3 regions of the Halanaerocella petrolearia genome follow, and region 1 is predicted to be linked to each of the others. Evidence: riboswitches for the same ligand, from Rfam matches in the RefSeq annotation. Region 1 holds a riboswitch; each other region holds the start of a gene.
What was found. A riboswitch is a leader RNA that binds a small molecule or an ion and turns the genes downstream of it on or off. The one in region 1 is predicted to bind cyclic di-AMP.
Positions count from the first base shown of each region.

Region 1 (6,955 bases):
TAAGTTATTAGCAATTCTAGCCCCCATATCACGTTCTGGATAAACTATCTTATCTGCCCCTACTTTATGTAACACCTTCCCATGTAACTGATTATTAGCTTTAACAACTACTTTGCTAACTCCAAGTTCTTTAAGTAATAAGGTAGCTAAAATATTGGATTGAATATCCTCACCTATACTAACTACTGCTATATCAAAGTCATTCACTCCTAACTCTTGTAACGCTTCTTTATTAGTAGCATCAGCTTGTACAGCATGAGTTACTTCATTACTAATCTCCTGAACTCGATTTTCGTCAACATCTACTGTCAAGACATCACAGTTTTTATCTGCTAGTACCTTAGCTACACTGGTACCAAAACGTCCTAATCCGACTACTATAAATTGTTTCATTAACTTCGCACCTCTTCTACCCAATTAATATCTCTTCTGTTGGATACTTAATCTTATCTGATTCTATCTTCTCTCCTAATGCTACTGCTAGAGTCAACGGGCCAACTCGTCCTGTAAACATTAACAGAACCACCATCAACTTACCTACTGAACTTAAAGCACTAGTAATTCCTGTAGACAGACCTACCGTCCCAAAGGCCGATACAGTTTCAAAGAAGATTTTTATAAATGAAAATTCTTCTGTAATTGTTAAACCCAAAGTAACTAAAATAACAAATAGTATTCCTACAATTGTAACTGCTAAAGCCTTATAGATAATATGTTGCGGAATGGTCCGACCAAATAATTGAGGTCGTTTTTTACCTTTAACCAATGAATAAGCAGTTAATAATAAGACACCTATAGTTGTTGTCTTTAGCCCTCCTCCAGTAGAACCAGGAGAAGCTCCTATTATCATTAACATAATGACTAAAAATAAACCTCCAGAAGTTAAATTACCAAGTGGAACTGTATTAAAACCAGCCGTTCTAGGTGTTACTCCCTGAAAGTATGCAGCTAGCAATTTGTTAGATAAAGATAAATTGCCTAATGTCTTAGGATTAGAAAACTCTAATAAAAAAATTCCACAGACTCCTACCAGAATCAAGACTATTGTAATTAATAATACTATCTTTGTATTTAGAGATAGAGAAGTAAATTCTCGCTTATGATATAAATCAGCAATTACTGCAAAACCAATCCCTCCAACAATAAATAAAGTAGTAATTACTAAATTAATATAGGGATCAGTTACAAAATCCTCTAGACTATTGCCAAAAAGATCAAATCCTGCATTACAGAAAGCAGAAATGGCATGAAAGATAGAAAAATAGACTGCTTTTCCAGTTGAAAATAAAGAATTAAATCTTAAGAATAACAAAACTGCTCCTATAAACTCAACTCCTAAAGTCAATCCAATAATATACTTGACTATCTTAATTAGCCCAGCAAGATTAAAGTGATTTATCTCTTCTTTAACGATAATCCTTTCTCTAAAAGTAATTTCTCTACCTAATAATAAGACTACTAAAGTAGAACTAGTCATTAAACCTAAGCCACCAATTTGAATTAAAAATAAGACTACTAACTGCCCAAATAATGATAAATCATGAGCCGTATTAACTACAATTAATCCTGTCACCGCCGTAGCTGAGGTAGCTGTAAATAAAGAATCTATCAAATTTAATCCCTGGCCTGAAACTGTAGCCCAAGGAAGTGATAATAAGATAGTTCCTAAAATAATCAATATTAAATAGCCTAATACCAAAAACCTGGCTGGCGACAAGGACCTAGCTATAGAAGAAATAATTCTCACCCCCAGGTTAATCGCTTGTATCTTTAATATGTACTAGATACTTTTAGATTATAACCTGAAAGTAGAATTTAATTGATATTAAGCTGTGAGCTATTAGCTATGAGTCATGTGCTACTTCAAATTCAAAATTAAAAAACAGTTCAATTTTTTTAAAACAAAGAATCTAATGAAATTTAAATTTTGAATGTAAATCTTTTGAACTTACTCATAGCTCACGACTCAAAACTCATGGCTAATATGTTAATAATGCTTAAGCTGCTTAAGACTATCTTCTTGGCCCATAACTACTAATACATCACCGGAATTGACTTTATCTGTTGCTTCTGGAGATAGATTAATATCATCATTTGATTTAATAGCCAAAACATTAACACCAAATTTACTCCGTAAATCCAAATCTTTAAGACTTTCACCACTTAACTGCTCTGAAGCAATTAATTCAGCAATACTATAATTTGGAGCCAACTCTATATAGTCTAATACATTAGCTGAAACTAAGTTATTTGCTACTCTAACACCCATATCTCGTTCAGGATAAACTACTTTATCAGCACCTACTTTACTTAATAACTTACCATGTAAATTATCTTGTGCCTTAACTACTACATGAGGTACACCTAACTCCTTTAAAACTAAAGTAGCCAAAATATTAGCATGAATATTAGAGCCAATACCTACAATAGCAATATCAAATTCATCAACTCCTAAAGTATTTAAAGCCTCTTCTGAAGTAGCATCTGCTTGCACAGCATGAGTTACTTCATTAGAAATCTCCTGTACTTTGTCTTCATCTATATCGATTGCCAATACATCATGTTCTTTATTAGCTAAGGTAGTAGCTACACTAGCTCCAAAACGTCCTAAACCTACCACTATAAACTGTTTCATTTCTCATCCTCCTTACTAAAAATCATTACCCAACTAAAATCTTCTCTTTTGGATACCTAATATTAGCCTTATGTCTCTTCTCAGCTACTGCAACTGCAATAGTTAAAGGGCCAACTCGACCAGCAAACATAGTCAGAATAATTACTATTCGACCTATAGTAGATAAATCACCAGTTACTCCAGTTGATAGACCTACTGTTCCAAAAGCTGATACCGCTTCAAAGAAGAGATCAATAAATTGTGCCTGCTCAGTAATCGTCAAAATAATAGTTACTAAAGCTACCAGAACTGAAGCAATAAAGGTAATAGATAAGGCATCAAAAATTACCTCTCTACCCAACCGCCGTTTATATACTTCTACATCATCTCTACCAGTAGCTCGTGAATATAAAACAGCAAGTAAAGCTCCAAAAGTAGTTGTCTTAATTCCACCACCTGTAGAACCAGGTGAAGCACCAATAAACATCAGAATAATTACAAAAAATATAGTTGAATTTCTTAAAGAACCTGTTGGTAAAGTATTGAACCCAGCCGTTCGAGGAGTAATAGATAAAAAGTAAGAAGATATTACCTTATCCTTTAAAGATAAATTCCCCATTGTGGCTGGATTAGAGTATTCTAAAATAAAAGACCCAATAAAACCAACTATAATTAAAACTAATGTTACACTTAAAACTAACTTAGTCTGTAAAGAAAAATTCTTAAATCTTTTACCATCATATACTTCAGCAATTACTGCAAAACCAATCCCACCTAAAATAATCAGACTAGTAATTGTGAAGTTAACTGTTATATCTCCAGTGAAATTTGCTAAACTGTTACCAAAGATATCAAAACCAGCATTATTAAAAGCTGATACTGAATGAAAAATGGCATAATAGATAGCCTTACCTAAAGGCATATCCTGCACAAACCTAGTAAATAACAACACAGCTCCTGTCCCCTCAATTGTAAAAGTAACAGCTACAACATATTTTACTAATTGTAAAATTCCCGATAGTTCAAACTGGTCTAAATCCTGTTGAATCATCAACCTATGTTTTAAGGTCACTTTTTTACCTACCAGAAAGGCAAATAGAGTAGACATACTCATAATTCCTAAACCACCAATCTGAATTAGACACATAATTACAACTTGACCAAAGACAGTAAAGAAAGATGCTGTATTCTCAACAATTAACCCTGTTACTGCTGTAGCAGAGGTAGCAGTAAAAATAGCATCTAAGAGATTCATCCCTTGACCATTTGTAGTAGCTATAGGTAATGTTAATAATAGAGCCCCTAATAAAATCACTGTTGAATATCCTAAAGACAATATTTGAGCAGAACTTAATTCATGCAGATTAAATCTTTTCTTCATCTCTCCACCTCTCTTTCAATTCAATACTATAAGAATTATTCCATTAATTGACTATATTAATACAAAAAGACTACAGCAGGTAGCTGTAGTCCCAAAAAATATAGAATAGACATACTCTCTACCCCCTCTTTACTGCCTACGAAGTTAGCTGTCGGGCTCAGGTTGAAGGGTAACCTTACCAAGTTAAGTTTAAGTCTGAGTCTAAGTTTAAATAGAATTATTAAAAATAGCTATTTACTTAAGCTTAGGCTCAATCTCAATCTTAATACTGGATTCGCCCCAAGAAAAATGGGTCCCCCGCTTCTATACCAGATAATAGTATAAAATTCGGCATCTTTAAAAGTATTCAATTTTCCAGTGCTATTATTATAACTTCTTAATTACTTATTTGTCAAGTTCTTTGTAATTTAATTGCAATTCAAGCAATATTATTCCTATTAAAAAAGCAAAAGAGCCTAAAGTAAATAACTTTAAGCCCTTTATTTATAAGAGATGTTAGATGTTTTCTTTAGCTAAGTCAACTAATTCAGCAAATCCTTCTTCATCATTAATTGCCATATCAGCTAACATTTTGCGGTTAACTTCTACACCAGCTTCTTTTAAGCCATGAATAAACCGACTATAAGGTAGGTCATGCTGTCTAGCAGCAGCATTAATTCGGCTGATCCATAACTTTCTAAAGTCTCTTTTCTTCTGCTTCCTATCACGATAAGCATAATTTAATGACTTCATTACCTGTTCTGTAGCTGGTCTATATAATTTACTCTTAGTTCCAAAATAACCTTTTGCTAATTTAAGAATCTTCTTTCTTCTTTTTCTTCTTCTATTACCTCGTTTAACCCGTGGCATAATTCATACCTCCTTGTATTAAGTTTTACTCATATGGTAATAATTCTTCTACACGTTTCTGATCATCTTCATGAACTACAGCATCTTTACCTAACTTATTCTTACGACTAGAAGTCTTTTTAGTATTTAAGTGGTTCTTAAAACCTTTTTTACGCTTAAACTTACCTTTACCAGTCTTTTTAAAGCGTTTCTTAGCACCTTTATGAGTCTTCATCTTACCCATGTTTATCCCTCCTTCTACTTCTCGCTCTTTGGTGTAATAAACATTAACATGTTTCTGCCTTCCATTGTAGGTTTCTTAGAAACCTTACCTATATCACTAACTTTTTCAGCTAATCTATCCATTAATTCATAACCAAGATCTTTATGAACAATTTCCCGACCTCTAAATCTAAGACTAACTTTAACTTTATTCTTATCATTTAAGAATCTTCTAGCCATCTTGGCTTTAACATTAAAGTCATGGTCTTCAATATTAGCACTTAGCTGAACTTCTTTAGTCTTCATTACATTTTGATTTTGCTTGGCTCTCTTAGCTTTCTTAGCCTGCTCATACTTATACTTACCATAGTCCATAATCTTACAGACAGGCGGTTTAGCTTGAGGAGCAACCTCGACTAAATCTAAATCCTTTTCATCAGCTAAACTTAAGCCTTTCTTAAGTGACATAATACCAACTTGTTCACCATCATTATCTACAATTCTTACTTCTCTAGCTCTAATTTGCTGGTTAACTCTTAAATCTTCGGCACTAATTTTACATACACCTCCTGAAATAAGAAAAAGATGACCTTTAATTAGGCCATCCGCAGTAAAAAAATTAGACATACATACCCCTAGGTATATAAGCTAATTATATTAACCTAAGCTTCTTTGTCTCAGGTGAGAAGCGGATGACTTCTGCTTTATTGTCCTTACTTAGTATAACATATCACTATATAGCAGTCAAGAGAAAAGTTATTAGCTATGAGCCTAGAGCTAATTCAATTTCTTTAAGACAAAACTAAATTTTAAATTTATAGGTTTTGAATTAGCTCACGACACATGACACACAACTCACCACTCACTACTACTCTTTATTCTTAATCTCTTCTACAATATCTGCTTTAAATTGATCAGCATCAACTGCTCCCATATCTCCTTCTCGACGGTGTCGAACTGATACTGTTTCATCTTCTATCTCATTGTCACCTACAATTAACATGTAAGGAATCTGTTGCATCTGAGCTTCTCTAATCTTATAGCCCATCTTTTCTTTTCTAGCATCAACTTCTACTCTAACTCCAGCAGCCTCTAACTCTTCTTTAAGATCATAAGCATAATCTAAGTGATCATCAGTAATTGGAATAATTTCTGCTTGAACTGGCGCCAACCATGTTGGGAATGCACCAGCATAATGTTCAATTAAGATACCCATAAATCGTTCTATACTACCAAGGATAGCTCTATGGATCATTACTGGACGATGCTCATCTCCATCTTCTCCAATATAAGTTAAGTCAAAACGCTCTGGCATCTGGAAATCAAGCTGGATTGTTCCACACTGCCAAGTTCGACCCAAGCTATCTTCAAGCTGAAAGTCAATCTTTGGCCCATAAAAAGCTCCATCTCCTTCATTGACTACATAATCTAATTCATTGTCTTCAATTGCTTCTCTTAAAGCATTAGTAGCTTTGGCCCATAATTCATCAGAACCCATTGATTTATCAGGTCTAGTACTTAATTCCACACTATAATCAAAGTCAAAAGCACTATAAAGCTTATCAACTAACTTAATAACTCCATTCAACTCTTCTTTAATCTGAGTTGGTAGACAATAAATATGGGCATCATCTTGGGTAAAGTTTCTTACTCGCATTAAACCATGCAAAGTTCCAGATAACTCATGGCGATGTACTAATCCTAACTCACCCATTCTAACTGGTAGATCGCGATAGCTATGCATCTTATCATTATAGACTAAGATAGAACCTGGACAGTTCATAGGCTTAATAGCATAGTTTTCTTCATCTATTTCAGTAAAGTACATATCATCACCATAGTGATCCCAGTGTCCAGACTGCTCCCATAGCTGTTGATTTAAAATAACTGGTGTTTTAATCTCGTCATAT
Region 1 is NZ_BAAHXW010000001.1:1,051,469-1,058,423, forward strand. It holds gene ACYQ39_RS05380 (potassium channel family protein) at 1-393, opposite strand, end outside; gene ACYQ39_RS05385 (TrkH family potassium uptake protein) at 410-1,747, opposite strand; gene ACYQ39_RS05390 (potassium channel family protein) at 1,988-2,635, opposite strand; gene ACYQ39_RS05395 (TrkH family potassium uptake protein) at 2,661-3,995, opposite strand; cyclic di-AMP (ydaO/yuaA leader) riboswitch at 4,114-4,338, opposite strand; gene rplT (50S ribosomal protein L20) at 4,491-4,844, opposite strand; gene rpmI (50S ribosomal protein L35) at 4,870-5,067, opposite strand; gene infC (translation initiation factor IF-3) at 5,082-5,672, opposite strand; gene thrS (threonine--tRNA ligase) at 5,914-6,955, opposite strand, start outside.

Region 2 (6,955 bases), 360 kb from region 1:
TGAGCTTCTGCTTTGGCTTCTCTTAGTTTTTGTTGATACTCTTCTTTTAATTCTTCAGCTTCTGCTTCCTTTTCTTCTGCTGATTCTATCTGATCAGAAACCTCTTCAGACCTCTGTTCCATAAAGTTAGTAATAGGCTCAAACAATAACCCCTTTAAAATTAGATATAACACAATAAAGTTAATTAACTGAAAGAAGAAGGTTATATCTAAACTAATCACTGTCTATTCCCTCCTTTCGAGACTACCATAATAAAAGGGAATGGAAGATGAATAGGCATATTCATCATTATCCAATCCCTTATTAAGATTTAACTTAGCCAAGAAGTGGATTAGCAAATAATAAGATTAAGGCAATTACCAAACCATAAATACCTGTTGTCTCTGCTACAGCAGCACCAAGTAACATTGTTCTAGTAATTACACCTTGAGCTTCTGGTTGTTTTCCTACTGCTTCAGCACCTTTTCCTGCTGCAAATCCCTGACCAATACCTGCACCAATACCTGCAATCATAGCTAAACCTGCTCCAATAGCAGATGCAGCTGCAATTAAAGATTGACCATCCATTATGTATTCCTCCTTTTTCTAAATTATTTATAGCAACTAACCAAGTAATGGGTTAGCAAATAATAAGATTAAAGCTACTACTAAAGCATAAATACCTGTTGTCTGACCTACAGCCTGACCTAATAACATAACCTTCATAATTAGACCTTGATATCCTGGTCTATTTCCAACACGTTCAGCACCTTTTCCTGCAGCAAAACCTTGTCCAATACCTGGGCCAATACCTGCAATCATAGCCAAACCTGCTCCTAAAGTAGAAGCAGCAATTACTATTCCAGCTCCTGCCACCCCAACTAGTGGATTAGCATATAGCAGGATTAAAGCTACTACTAGAGAAAAGATACCTGAAGTCTCAGCAACTGCTGCTCCTAACAGCATAACTAAAGTAACATTATTACTATTCTCTTCATTCTTACCTACTGCTTCAGCACCTTTTCCTGCTGCAAATCCCTGACCAATACCTGGACCAATACCTGCAATCATAGCCAACCCAGTAGCTATCGCAGTAGCAGCTAACACTTGAGTACGAGCACTAAATTGGTTAAACCACTCTAAAAGAAATACTACTAGGTTAGATATTTCTTCCACTCAAATCCCTCCTTTCTACCATGGAGAGATTACTCCATCTCCATTGAGATATAAGTCATAGTTAACATTGTAAAGATGAAAGCCTGTAACACACCAGAGAATAAATTAAAGTATAGATCAGCTAAACCTGGAATAATTAAAGTAACTACTCCATATAACAGCCCCATAATAACGACACTGGCCATCATATTACCAAACAAACGGAAAGATAATGACACTGGATCTGCCAGATTTCCAATTACATTCAATGGGAATAAGAAAGGCATTGGTTCAAAGTAACCCTTCAAATAAGTTCCAAGTCCATTAGACTTAATACCAAAGTAATGAATATTAAAGAAAGTAATTGCTGCTAAAGCAAAAGTAGTATTTAAGTCTGCTGTTGGGGTATAAAGATGCAAAACATCTCTTCCTGGAACAATCCCCATAATATTAGCAATAGTCAAATAAATCACTAAAGTTCCTATATAAGGAGTAAACTTCTTCATATTAGGGCCCATTGTAGTTTCAACTAGACCTGATACACTTTTTATAAATGCTTCAGCTATATTTTGAAGACTTCCTGATTCAGGTTCTCGTTTTAAATTACGAGTAGCTAACCAAGAAAATATAGCTAAAACAGCCATAATAACCCAAGTAGTAGTCACAGTTGATTTAATTGGAGCATTAGCAATATGTAACATTCTAGTTAATGCATTATCAGGCAAATAAAACATAACATCTGGGCTAAATGCATCAGCTGAGGGAGCCCCTCTTAAAAAAATCTTATCTAAAATACTCATCCTTTATCTTCCCTCCTTTCTTCCTACTTTCTTTAAATTATATTCACGACCTTGGGGCCAAAAATTAAAAGCATTAACTACCAAAATAACTCCTTTCACTGTTAACATACCTACTAGAACAGTTACTAAATTTACATCTGGCCTCTTTAGAGCTATATAAAAAGTTACGGACCAGAGAATATATCTTAGTATGTATTGAATAAAGGTATAAACTCCAGCTTTGACTGGTTTAAACTCTACTGCCCTCTGTAAGGAAGAAGAAAGTAGTTGGAGATTAAGCAAGCTCATTACTCCTCCTACAAAGATACCTAAAACAGCTTTCCTATCTAAAAAGATAGCCATTAACAACATTAAAACTATATTTAAAATAATTGTCCATTTAAAGATAAATGTCTTTGTTCTCTTTACTTGCTTCATAATTGATCACTTCCCACTATCTTGTTGGCTAATTAGTAGTCGATAAGCATTTCTAAAGCCAACAATAACTCCTAAAATAACTCCCAAAATCAAAAACAAAGGTTCAGTAGCCAATATACTATCTAAATAATCACCCAGCCAGACACCACCAATAATAGGAACAATAATAGCAATTCCTATTTGAGATAATAAAGCTAATGCCTCTAAAACTTTCACTTTTTCCTTCATACCAACTCTCCTAATTAGTGATTCCTAAATTAAGAAACATTATACATAAAGTACAAATAAATTAAAGAACTGTCTTTCTTCCCCTAATTATATCAGATATCCTTTGGCTTAACAACAAAAATAAACCAATAAGTTATAGGATGGTTTTAACTTTAACTTGACTAACAGCTGATCCTTCAGGTCTAAAAGACAAGACCTTTCGTAATAAAAACCATTCATAACAGATAACTCATAACAAAAATATAAAAAGACCACAGCAGATAGCCGTAGCCCTTTTTAGGTATACTTTTCTATTTATAGCTATAGAATGTTTAAATAGCTATAAACAGACTAGACTGATCCCCTTTCCGAATGCCTACGAGGTTAGCTGTCGGGCTCAGGTAAAAGGGTTACCTTACCACCTTGAGTTTAAGTCTGAGTCTAAGTCTAAGCAAAATAGATATTTACTTAAACTCAAGCTCAACTTCACCCTCAATAATGGATTCGCCCCAAAAAAATGGGTCCCCCGCTCCAATATAGGATTAGGCAATTAGCATAAATATTTAATTATCTACAAACATTATACAATAAAGTGATATTTACTGCAAGGAATTTGATTTCTATTTTTTATATCAAACTATCTCTAATTAATATTTCACTGCTTACATTATAATAGATATCTTAAATTTTGTAAAGGATATTTGTACTATTTATCACAATATCCTGTATCTTTGTAAACTTTAGAATCCGTCTTCAAAATTCCCAATTTATAACTACCACTTAACAGAAATAAAGTTATCATTCCTAATAAAAATACTAATTGATTTAAATCTGCTTGACTAATTCCTATAGCTACTAAGCTTAAAGACAGACTGACTAAATAAACGATAATCACAGCTTGCCACTGAGTTAAGCCTAAACTCAATAACTGATGGTGTAAATGGTTCTTATCTGCTTTAAAGATAGGTTTTCCAACTAATCTACGTCGTAAAATAGCAAATAAAGTATCAAAAATCGGAACTCCTAGTACCAAGATAGGAATAATAAAGGTAACAGTTGTTATACTCTTTAAAGCACCAGTAATAGAAATAACACCTAACATAAAACCTAAAAACATGCTTCCGGTATCTCCCATAAAGATTTGAGCCGGATTAAAATTGTAACGTAAAAATCCTAACGTGGCACCAATTAAACTTAAGGTCATTAATACAGCTAACATCTGACCTTGCTGATAAGCGAAGATACCTAATGGAATAGCAGCAATTACTGTCACTCCACCAGCTAAACCATCTAAACCATCAATTAAATTAATTACATTCATAGTACCTAACATCCAGATTAAAGTAATTGGTAAACTTAACATTCCTAAATAATGACCTTTGATAAATTCAATCTTAACTCCAGAAAAGACTAATAATAAAGTAATTGCTATTTGACCTATTAATTTAATCACAGCCGAAAGTTCATATAAATCATCTATAATTCCTAAAAATACAATTAAAGTAGCACAGACCATAATAGTTTTTATTTGAGAATTAAGTCCTAACCAGAAGAGACTTAGCATAACTCCAGCAAAGATCGCCAAGCCACCTAAATTAGGAATAGCTTCAGTATTAATACGACGCTTATTAGGTTCATCTACTGCTCCTAGAGCAAAAGCTAACTTTTTAACTACTGGAACCAATGCATAAGCTACTAATAAACTGATTAATAAAGGCATTAATAACATCAGTTTCACCTTCTTTCTAATTTTTATAACAATAAAAAACTGACCACACAATAGTGGTCAGTTTCCCAATAAGCAAGTCCATCTCTATTCTAAAAGATTAACTTACTTTTTGCAATTATTGAATTCTGATAATTTATCCAATTTGTTCTAATGTTATATCTGCCTCTTTTAACATCTTCTGGGCCAACTCATCTGGATAAGCTCCTTTAAAGACTATTCGCTTAATCCCAGCATTAATAATCATCTTTGTACAGAGAATACATGGTTGATGGGTACAGTATAAAGTAGCACCTTCAATTGAAGTACCATGTAAAGCAGCTTGAATAATTCCATTCTGTTCAGCATGTAAGCCACGACATAACTCATGACGCTGTCCAGATGGTACATTCTGCTCTTCTCTAATACAACCTGTTTCACTACAATGAGGCAAGTCACTAGGAGCTCCATTATAGCCTGTAGCTAAGACACGTTTATTCTTAACAATTAAAGCACCTACTTTTCTTCGTAGACAAGTAGATCGTTTAGCTACAACTTCCGTCATTTCCATAAAGTACGCATCCCAAGATGGACGCCCCTGCTTACTTAGTTCCGAATAATCTGTCACCAGCATCACCTAAACCTGGTACAATATAAGCATGATCATTTAGCTTTTCATCAACTGATGCAGTATAAATATCAACATCTGGATGGGCCTTTTGTAGTCTCTCTATTCCTTCTGGAGCTGCTACTAAACACATAAACTTAATATTCTCAGCTCCTCGTTCCTTAACAAATTCTAAGGCTGCCTCAGCAGTTCCACCTGTTGCTAACATTGGATCTACCATAATTAATTCTCTAGACTCAATATCTGTTGGCATCTTACAGTAATATTCTACTGGCTCTAAAGTCTCAGGATCACGATATAATCCTACATGACCTACTTTAGCTGCTGGTACCAAATCAACAATTCCATCTACCATTCCTAAACCAGCTCGTAAAATAGGTACAATAGCCAACTTCTTACCAGCAACTACATTAGATTTAGTCTTAGCAACTGGAGTTTCAATCTCTACCTCCTGTAGCTTAACATCTCTAGTAACTTCATAAGCCATTAATGCTGCAATCTCATCAGTTAACTCTCTAAAGTCTTTAGTCCCTGTCTCTTTCTTTCTTAAATGTGTCAACTTATGTTGAATTAATGGATGATCAATTGTATATACTTCGCTCATTATTTCTCCTCCTTTAGTTTTTAGTTGTTAGAGTGAGGAATTAGTGTGAGTAAAACTTTTACTAACCACTTACTACTCACACTCATCACTCACTACTCAGACTTAAACAATGGAAAATCTGCTACTAAATCTGCTACTTCTTTTTTGACTTCTTCTTTAACGTCTTCATTATCAATATGTAATAGTACTTTAGTAATTAACTGACCTACTTTCTTCATGTCATCTTCTTTCATACCTCTAGTTGTTAACGCAGGAGTTCCAATTCGAATTCCACTAGTCACAAATGGACTCTTAGTCTCAAATGGAATAGTATTCTTATTAACTGTAATTCCTACTTCATCTAAAGCTTCTTCAGCTTCTTTACCTGTAATCTCATGGTCAGTTAAATCTAATAGTAATAGATGATTATCAGTACCTTCTGCAACTAATCTAAACTCTTGACCTAATTCTTCTGCTAAAGTACGAGCATTCTTAATAATCTGTTCCTGATAATCATTAAAGCCTTCTGTTAAAGCTTCCTTGAAACAGACTGCTTTAGCAGCAATAATATGCATCAATGGTCCACCTTGAATCCCTGGGAAGATAGCCTTATCAATATCTTTAGCTAACTTCTCTTGACAAAGGATCATTCCTCCTCTTGGCCCGCGTAGTGTCTTATGAGTTGTAGTCGTTACTATATGAGCATACTGGACTGGATTTTGATGTAATCCTGCTGCTACCAAACCAGCAATATGGGCCATATCAACCATAAGATAGGCTCCTACTTGATCAGCAATCTCTCTAAACCGCTTAAAGTCTATCTCTCTTGGATAGGCACTAGCACCAGTCACAATCAACTCTGGCTCCTCTTTTTTAGCTATTCTTTCTACTTCATCATAATCTATTCTTTCTGTCTCTTGATTTACCCCATAAGAGACAAAATCATAATAACTACCAGACATATTAACTGGACTACCATGGGTTAAATGTCCACCATGAGTTAAATCCATACCTAATACTTTATCACCTGGCTCTAACAGAGCAAAGTAGACTGCTGCATTAGCTTGAGAACCAGAATGAGGCTGTACATTAGCATGATCAGCACCAAATAACTCTTTAGCTCGTTCAATAGCCATCTCTTCTACTTCATCAACCCACTGACAACCACCATAATAACGCTGGTTAGGATAACCTTCAGCATACTTATTAGTTAAAACAGTTCCCATTGCTTCTAAAACTGCATCACTAACAAAATTTTCAGAAGCAATAAGTTCTAAGTTATTCTTTTGACGCTCTTCTTCCTTATTAATCGCCTCAGTCAACTTAGGATCTACCTCTTCTAATTTACCCACTTTATCACTCCTCTAACTGATTAATCTTATCGATTCTTCTTTGATGTCTACCACCTTCAAATTCAGTCTCTAACCAAGTCTTAACAATTTCTAAAGCTAATTCACTACCAACTACTCTTTCTCCTAGAG
Region 2 is NZ_BAAHXW010000001.1:1,409,971-1,416,925, forward strand. It holds gene atpF (F0F1 ATP synthase subunit B) at 1-221, opposite strand, end outside; gene atpE (ATP synthase F0 subunit C) at 316-567, opposite strand; gene ACYQ39_RS07105 (ATP synthase Fo subunit C) at 604-1,155, opposite strand; gene atpB (F0F1 ATP synthase subunit A) at 1,185-1,934, opposite strand; gene ACYQ39_RS07115 (ATP synthase subunit I) at 1,938-2,351, opposite strand; gene ACYQ39_RS07120 (AtpZ/AtpI family protein) at 2,358-2,579, opposite strand; cyclic di-AMP (ydaO/yuaA leader) riboswitch at 2,916-3,117, opposite strand; gene ACYQ39_RS07125 (MraY family glycosyltransferase) at 3,265-4,287, opposite strand; gene ACYQ39_RS07130 (deoxycytidylate deaminase) at 4,421-4,897, opposite strand; gene upp (uracil phosphoribosyltransferase) at 4,866-5,495, opposite strand; gene ACYQ39_RS07140 (serine hydroxymethyltransferase) at 5,588-6,826, opposite strand; gene rpiB (ribose 5-phosphate isomerase B) at 6,831-6,955, opposite strand, start outside.
Region 2: another riboswitch for cyclic di-AMP. It lies ahead of ACYQ39_RS07120 (AtpZ/AtpI family protein); the one in region 1 lies ahead of ACYQ39_RS05395 (TrkH family potassium uptake protein).

Region 3 (6,955 bases), 150 kb from region 1:
GTAGTGCCCAATTACTAAAAGAAAGAATTTTAAGAGAAATAAAGGAGTTACAAGCTTTAGATAAAGAAGTACTATTAGATAATAGATACAATAAATTTAGACAGATGGGTTATATTAAAGAGCAAGTAAAGGAAGTAGTAAATACAGAACAAGAAGCTTAATTTTAAGGAGGGAAAAGAATGAAGAAGATAGGTGTCTTAACTAGTGGTGGAGATGCTCCTGGTATGAATGCTGCTGTTAGAGCAGTAGTTCGTAAAGCCATTAGTGAGGGTTTGGAAGTAGTAGGTGTTAAAAGAGGATACGCTGGAGTCATTGAAGGTGATTTTATTAAGTTAGATCGTAGCTCAGTTAGTGATATTATCCAGCGTGGTGGTACTTTCTTACGCTCTGCTCGTTGTGAAGAGTTTAGAACAAAAGAAGGACGTCAAAGAGCAGCCAAGAAGTTAAAAGAAGAAGGGATTGAAGCATTAGTAGTTGTTGGAGGTGATGGTTCCTTTACTGGGGCTATGTTATTAAGCCAAGAGACTGGAATTCAAACTATTGGTGTTCCGGCAACTATTGATAATGATATTGCTTGTACAGATGATAGTATTGGTTATGATACTGCTATGAATACAATTATCGATGCAATTACTAAAATTCGTGATACAGCTAGTTCTCATGAAAGAGCTTTTGTAATTGAGGCAATGGGTCGTCACGCAGGATTCTTGACTTTGGCTGCTGGATTAGCTGGAGGAGCAGAATCTATTTTAGTACCTGAAGTTGAATTTGATATTGATGAAGTTTGTGAACAAATTCAAGAAGATTATGAAGAAGGTAAAATTCATAGTATTGTATTAGTAGCAGAAGGAGTAGAATTTGGTGATATAGAATTTGAAACTGATAGAAATCCTGGGGAAAGTCCAGCTTTTGTGTTAGGGCGAGAGATTAATGGACGAACAGGATTTGAAACTAGAGTAAGTATTTTAGGCCATATCCAGCGTGGTGGTGCTCCAACTGGTCGTGATAGATTACTAGCTAGTAGATTAGGGGCTGCTGCAGTAGATCAGTTATTAGCTGGTGAAAGTAATAAAATGGTTGGCTTAATTCATAATAAGGTAGAGATATCTCCAATTGAAGAAGCAATTGAAGGTAATAAAGAATTAGATAGAAATCTATATAAATTAGCTAATATTTTAACTTAATCTTATATAAGGGGGAATTGTTAATGAGAAAAACAAAAATAGTATGTACTATTGGTCCAGCTAGTGATGATAAGGAAACATTATCGCAGTTAATTGATGCTGGGATGAATGTAGCTCGACTTAACTTTTCACATGGTGATTTTGAGGAGCATGGAGCTAAGGTAGATAAGATTAGAGAGTTATCTGCTGAAAAAGAGAAGTCAGTAGCTCTATTATTAGACACTAAGGGACCAGAGATTAGAACTGGAGACTTAGAGAATGATGAAGATGTAGTCTTAGAAGATGGGCAAGATTTTGCTTTAACTACTGAAGATATTGCCGGAGACAATGAGAGAGTATCTGTTTCTTATAAGAGTTTACCAGAGGATATGTCTATTGGAGATACCATCTTAATTGATGATGGATTAATTGGTTTAGAGGTAAAAGAAATTACTGAAACAGATGTTATCTGTAAGGTAATTAATGGTGGAGAATTAGGTTCTACAAAAGGTGTTAATCTACCAGGTGTACCTGTACAATTACCAGCTATTACTGAGAAGGATAGAAATGATATTAAGTTTGGTATTGAGCAGGGTGTAGACTTTATTGCAGCTTCTTTTGTGCGTAAAGCTTCTGATGTGTTAGCTATTAGAGAAATCTTAGAAGAGCATAATGCTGATATACATATTATTGCTAAGATTGAGAACCAAGAAGGTGTAGAGAATGTTGATGAAATTTTAGAAGTAGCTGATGGATTAATGGTAGCTCGTGGTGACTTAGGTGTGGAAATCCCAGCTGAAAAGGTACCAGCAGCTCAGAAGATGATGATTAATAAGTGTAATCGAGCTGGTAAGCCAGTTATTACTGCTACACAAATGTTAGAATCAATGATTCATAATCCACGACCAACAAGAGCAGAGGCTAGTGACGTAGCTAATGCAATTTATGATGGTACTGATGCAACAATGTTATCTGGTGAGACTGCTAAAGGCGACTATCCTGTTGAAGCAGTTGAGACAATGGCTAATATTGCAACCGAGACTGAGAAATCATTAAAATATCGTCAGTTATTAGATCGAGAAGCATTAAATCCAGCTAGAACAATAACTGATTCAATCAGTTATGATACTTGCAAGACTGCCTATGAATTAGGAGCGTCTGCAATTATTACTTCTACTCGTTCTGGATATACAGCTAGAATGGTATCTAAACATAGACCTTATGCACCAGTAGTAGCTGTAACTCCTAATAAGCGAGTCTTTAATAAGTTGATTTTATCTTGGGGTGTTAAGCCAGTATTAGCAGATATTACTGAATCTACAGATGAGATGATTTCTGAATCAGTTGCTGCTGCTAAGGAAGCTGAATACGTAGATGATGGTGATTTAGTAGTAATTACTGCTGGAGCACCAGCTGGTATCCCAGGAACTACTAACCTATTAAGAGTAGAGATTGTAGGAGAAGTTGCTCTACGTGGAGTAGGTGTTGGTAATAAGGCAGCAAGTGGCGAAGTCTGTATAGTTAATAATGCTGCTGAAGCTAAAGAGAAGGTTAAACGAGGTGACATTGTAGTAGCTCCAGAAACAGATGATGATTATTTACCTGTTCTTAAGAAAGCAGCCGGAATCATTACTGAAAATCCTGGTTTAACTTCTCATGCAGCTATCAAAGGTCTAAAACTAGATCTTCCTGTAATTGTAGGAGTTAATAATGCTGCTGATAAGTTAGCAGATGGTGATGTAGTAACAATTGATAGTATTCGTGGTTTAATCTATCGTGGAGAAGCTAAGATTTTATAATTTAAATTCTAAAAGTGCGTAGCATTAAGCTGCGCACTTTTTTATTTTTATAGAAAGAAGGTGAGAAAATATGTTGAAATTGTTTTTACTCTTTTCTTTAGTTCCACTAATTGAATTGGCTTTCTTAATTAAAATAGGAGAGTATATGGGTTTACCACTAACTGTTTTGTTGGTAGCTGGAACAGGTATAATAGGAGTATCACTGGCTAGGCAGCAAGGTTTAGCTGTAATTTCAAAAGTGAAGAGTAATTTAAGTAGTGCTAAATTACCTAAAGATAGTTTGTTAGATGGACTATTGATTTTAATTGGTGGGGTAATGTTATTAACTCCTGGTTTGCTAACTGATATAACTGGTTTTTCTTTAATTATCCCAGTAACTAGAAGAGCTATTAGAAGGGTAGTTAAGAGTCAGATTAAAGATAAAGTAGTTATGAAAGGCTATAATTATGATTTTCAACAGAATAATAAATCTCAATCAAAAGAAGAAAAAGAGGATAATGTTATTGATATAGAGGACTATGAAGAAATAGATGAAGATTAAGTGGAGTAGTTATATTTCATTTCTAATATGAATATTTTCTTGACAGGATTAAAGCCTATTAGATATAATAAAACTACTGAAAAGATAAAATCGAATATTAAGTTAAGCGCCGAATTTTATATTTTTATATAAAAGCGGGGGACCCATTTTTGGGGCGAATCTAAATCCATTGTACAATGGATTTAGTAAGGTTTCCCTTTAACCTGAGCCCGCCAGCTAACCTCGTAGGCGATTTAAGGGGGTAGAATATGTGTACCTATAGATATAGCTATACCTATGTCTATGTATAGCTATATCTATAGGTATACACATACGTAAAAAGACTACGGCTACCTGCTGTAGTCTTTTTTGTATTTTATAGTAGAAGATTGCTTAAATTAATTATGTGAGGTGGTTAAATGACTAAAGATTTAAGCTTGCGAGCCAAAATATTATTGGGTTATATGGCAGTAATTATAGTCTTAATTGGATTAGCTAGTTGGTCAATCTATAATTTTGTCTCTTTAAATGAATCAATCCATGATATTATGGTTGAAAATTATAGAAGTGTTATTGCTTCAGAGGAGATGATGGAGGCCTTAGAAAGACAGGATAGTGCAGAGTTAATATTCATTTTTGGACAACAAGATAAGGCTCTAAATATATTTCAAGAGAACCAAATGCAGTTTATGAAGTATCTATCTAGGGCTGAAGACAATATAACAATTCCAGAAGAGAAGAAGATTATTAAGAGTCTTAACCAAGACTATCAAGAATATTTAGGGAAATTTATGAGATTACGAAAGATGGCTGGTCAAAAGAGTTTTAGTCAAGTTCAAAAATATTACTTACAGCAGATTATGCCTCATTTTGAGAAGGTAAAGAAACATTCTAGGGATTTATTAATGGTTAATCAAGAACATATGAAACAGGCTCAACAGAGAGCTAATGATAATGCAACTCAGGCAATTTACTCAACAGTTATCTTCTCTATAGTAGCACTTATTTTGGCTTTATCCTTTGGTATTTATATTTCTAATCTGATTATCAAACCAATTAAAGAGTTGACTGCTAAGATCAAAGAGATTGCAGGAGGAAATTTAGATCAGGTTATTGAGATTGATACTAAAGATGAGATTGGACAATTAGCTGGTGAATTTAATAGAATGACCTATCGTCTTAAAGAATATGAAACAATGAATGTTAGTAAATTAGTTGAAGAAAAGAATAAGTCTGAAGCAATTGTTAAGAGTATATCTAATCCTTTGCTGGTAACTGATCAAGAGAATAAAATTTTATTAATGAATCCTAGAGCAGAAAAGCTATTTGATTTAACTGAACATAAGATATTAGGAACTCACTTCTTAGAATCAATCAAGGAAGATAAGATTTTTGATTCTATTACTGAAACTCTAAAATCAGGTGAAGTAAAGTTTGGTAATGATAATCAGGTCATTAAATTTATGGCTGAAGATGATAAAGAGTTATATTTTAGAATTACCACTACTCCTGTAAAGGATAAGGATAATACAACTACGTTAGTTGTTACTTTATTAGAGGATATTACCCATCTTAAAGAAGTAGATAAGATGAAGTCTGAGTTTGTATCAATGGTTTCTCATGAGTTTAGAACTCCTTTAACATCAATGAATATGGGAATTAATATGTTATTAGAAGAAAATATAGGAGAAGTTAATGACCAACAAGAGGAGTTATTAGAGGTAGCTAAAGAGGATTGTGAACACCTGAATAACTTAGTAGATGATTTACTGGATTTATCAAAGATAGAATCTGGAAGAATAGATTTAGACTTTGGAACTATTCAAGTGACTAAAATCTTTGAGACATCGATTCAGCCCTTTGTTGAACAAGCAAAAAACCAAGGGATAAAGCTAATCACTGAAGAGGTAGATAACTTAGCAGTTTATGCGGACTTGAATAAGGTTACTTGGGTAGTTACTAATCTAATTGGTAATGCTTTGCGGTATACTGAAGTAGATGATGAAATAAGATTATCTGCCCAGAGAAAGGGTCATAAGGTTCATATTTCAGTAGCAGATACTGGTTCAGGAATTCCTAAAGAGTATCAGCATAAAATTTTTGATAAGTTTGTTAGAGCAGGGGCAGACAAAGATAAGGGAACAGGAACTGGTTTAGGCCTGGCTATTTCTAAGGAGATAATTGAAGCTCATGGAGGCAGAATCTGGGTTGAGAGTGAAGAGGGGGTAGGCAGTACCTTTACCTTTACGTTAAAATTGCCTAAGTAAGGTAGGTGAGATGATGAATAAGATATTAGTTGTGGAGGATAATAAAAATATTATTACTGTGCTTAAATTATGTTTAGAAAATGCTGGATATAAAGTTAAAGTTGTTTCTAATGGTGTTGATGCAGTAGATACAGCTTTTGATTGGGAGCCTGACTTGATTTTATTAGATATTAAAATTCCTAAGATGAATGGTTTTTTAGTCTGCGAAACACTAAAAGAGGATGAAATAACTGCTGAAACACCAATTATAATGTTGAGTGCTAAAGCAGAAGAGGAAGATATTAAAAGAGCCTATGATTTAGGCGCTGAAGAGTATATTACTAAGCCAATTGAACCAAATGATTTATTAGAGCAAGTTGCTAAGCATTTAAATTAAATTAAAAGGAGAGATAAATTATGGTACAAGACAAGATTTTAGTTGTTGATGATGAAAAGAATATTCGAATTACTTTAAAACAATGTTTAACAGAAGAATATGAAGTTGTAACAGCTGTTAATGGAGAAGATGGAGTTGAGAAATTTAAGGAAGATGACTTTAGTGTAGTTTTATTAGATATGAAATTACCTGGTATGGATGGACTTGAAGTACTACGACAGATTAAAGATTTTAATAAACAGGCTAATGTAATTATGATTACTGGTTTTGGTTCAGTCAAGACTGCTGTAGAAACAATGAAGTTAGGGGCTATAGATTATTTAAGAAAGCCATTTACTCCTGATGAAATTAAAGAGATTGTAGCAGAGGTAATTGAAAGAAATAATTTAGAGTTAGAAGAAGATGAACTGGATAGTTATAAAGACTATTTAAATTATGCTAAAGCTTGTATTAATAGACAAGAGCTTGATAAAGGATATGAATATCTACAAGAAGCAGTCAGTTTAGATACTTCTAAACCAGAGGCCTTTAATTTATTAGGGGTAGTTTTAGAATTAAAGGATGAGGTTTTAGAAGCGCAAAAGAAATATCGAGCTGCTTTAGCGCTAGACCCATCTTATGATCCAGCTCAACAGAACTTAGAACGAACAAGTCAGTTTAATTATAATAAAGATGATATCAATCTAGGTGAGGAATCTTAAGAGAAAGAGAGGGAGCAAGTATGTATGTTTTAGTTGTAGGTTGTGGTCGAACTGGTTCTGCAATTGCCAATCTATTATCTAAAGAAGGAGAAGATGTGGTAGTTGTAGATAGAGATGAAGAATCTTTTA
Region 3 is NZ_BAAHXW010000001.1:1,197,013-1,203,967, reverse strand. It holds gene accA (acetyl-CoA carboxylase carboxyl transferase subunit alpha) at 1-161, shown strand, start outside; gene pfkA (6-phosphofructokinase) at 180-1,184, shown strand; gene pyk (pyruvate kinase) at 1,208-2,962, shown strand; gene ACYQ39_RS06080 (FxsA family protein) at 3,033-3,503, shown strand; cyclic di-AMP (ydaO/yuaA leader) riboswitch at 3,601-3,749, shown strand; gene ACYQ39_RS06075 (sensor histidine kinase) at 3,902-5,749, shown strand; gene ACYQ39_RS06070 (response regulator transcription factor) at 5,763-6,125, shown strand; gene ACYQ39_RS06065 (sigma-54-dependent transcriptional regulator) at 6,146-6,826, shown strand; gene ACYQ39_RS06060 (potassium channel family protein) at 6,847-6,955, shown strand, end outside.
Region 3: another riboswitch for cyclic di-AMP. It lies ahead of ACYQ39_RS06075 (sensor histidine kinase); the one in region 1 lies ahead of ACYQ39_RS05395 (TrkH family potassium uptake protein).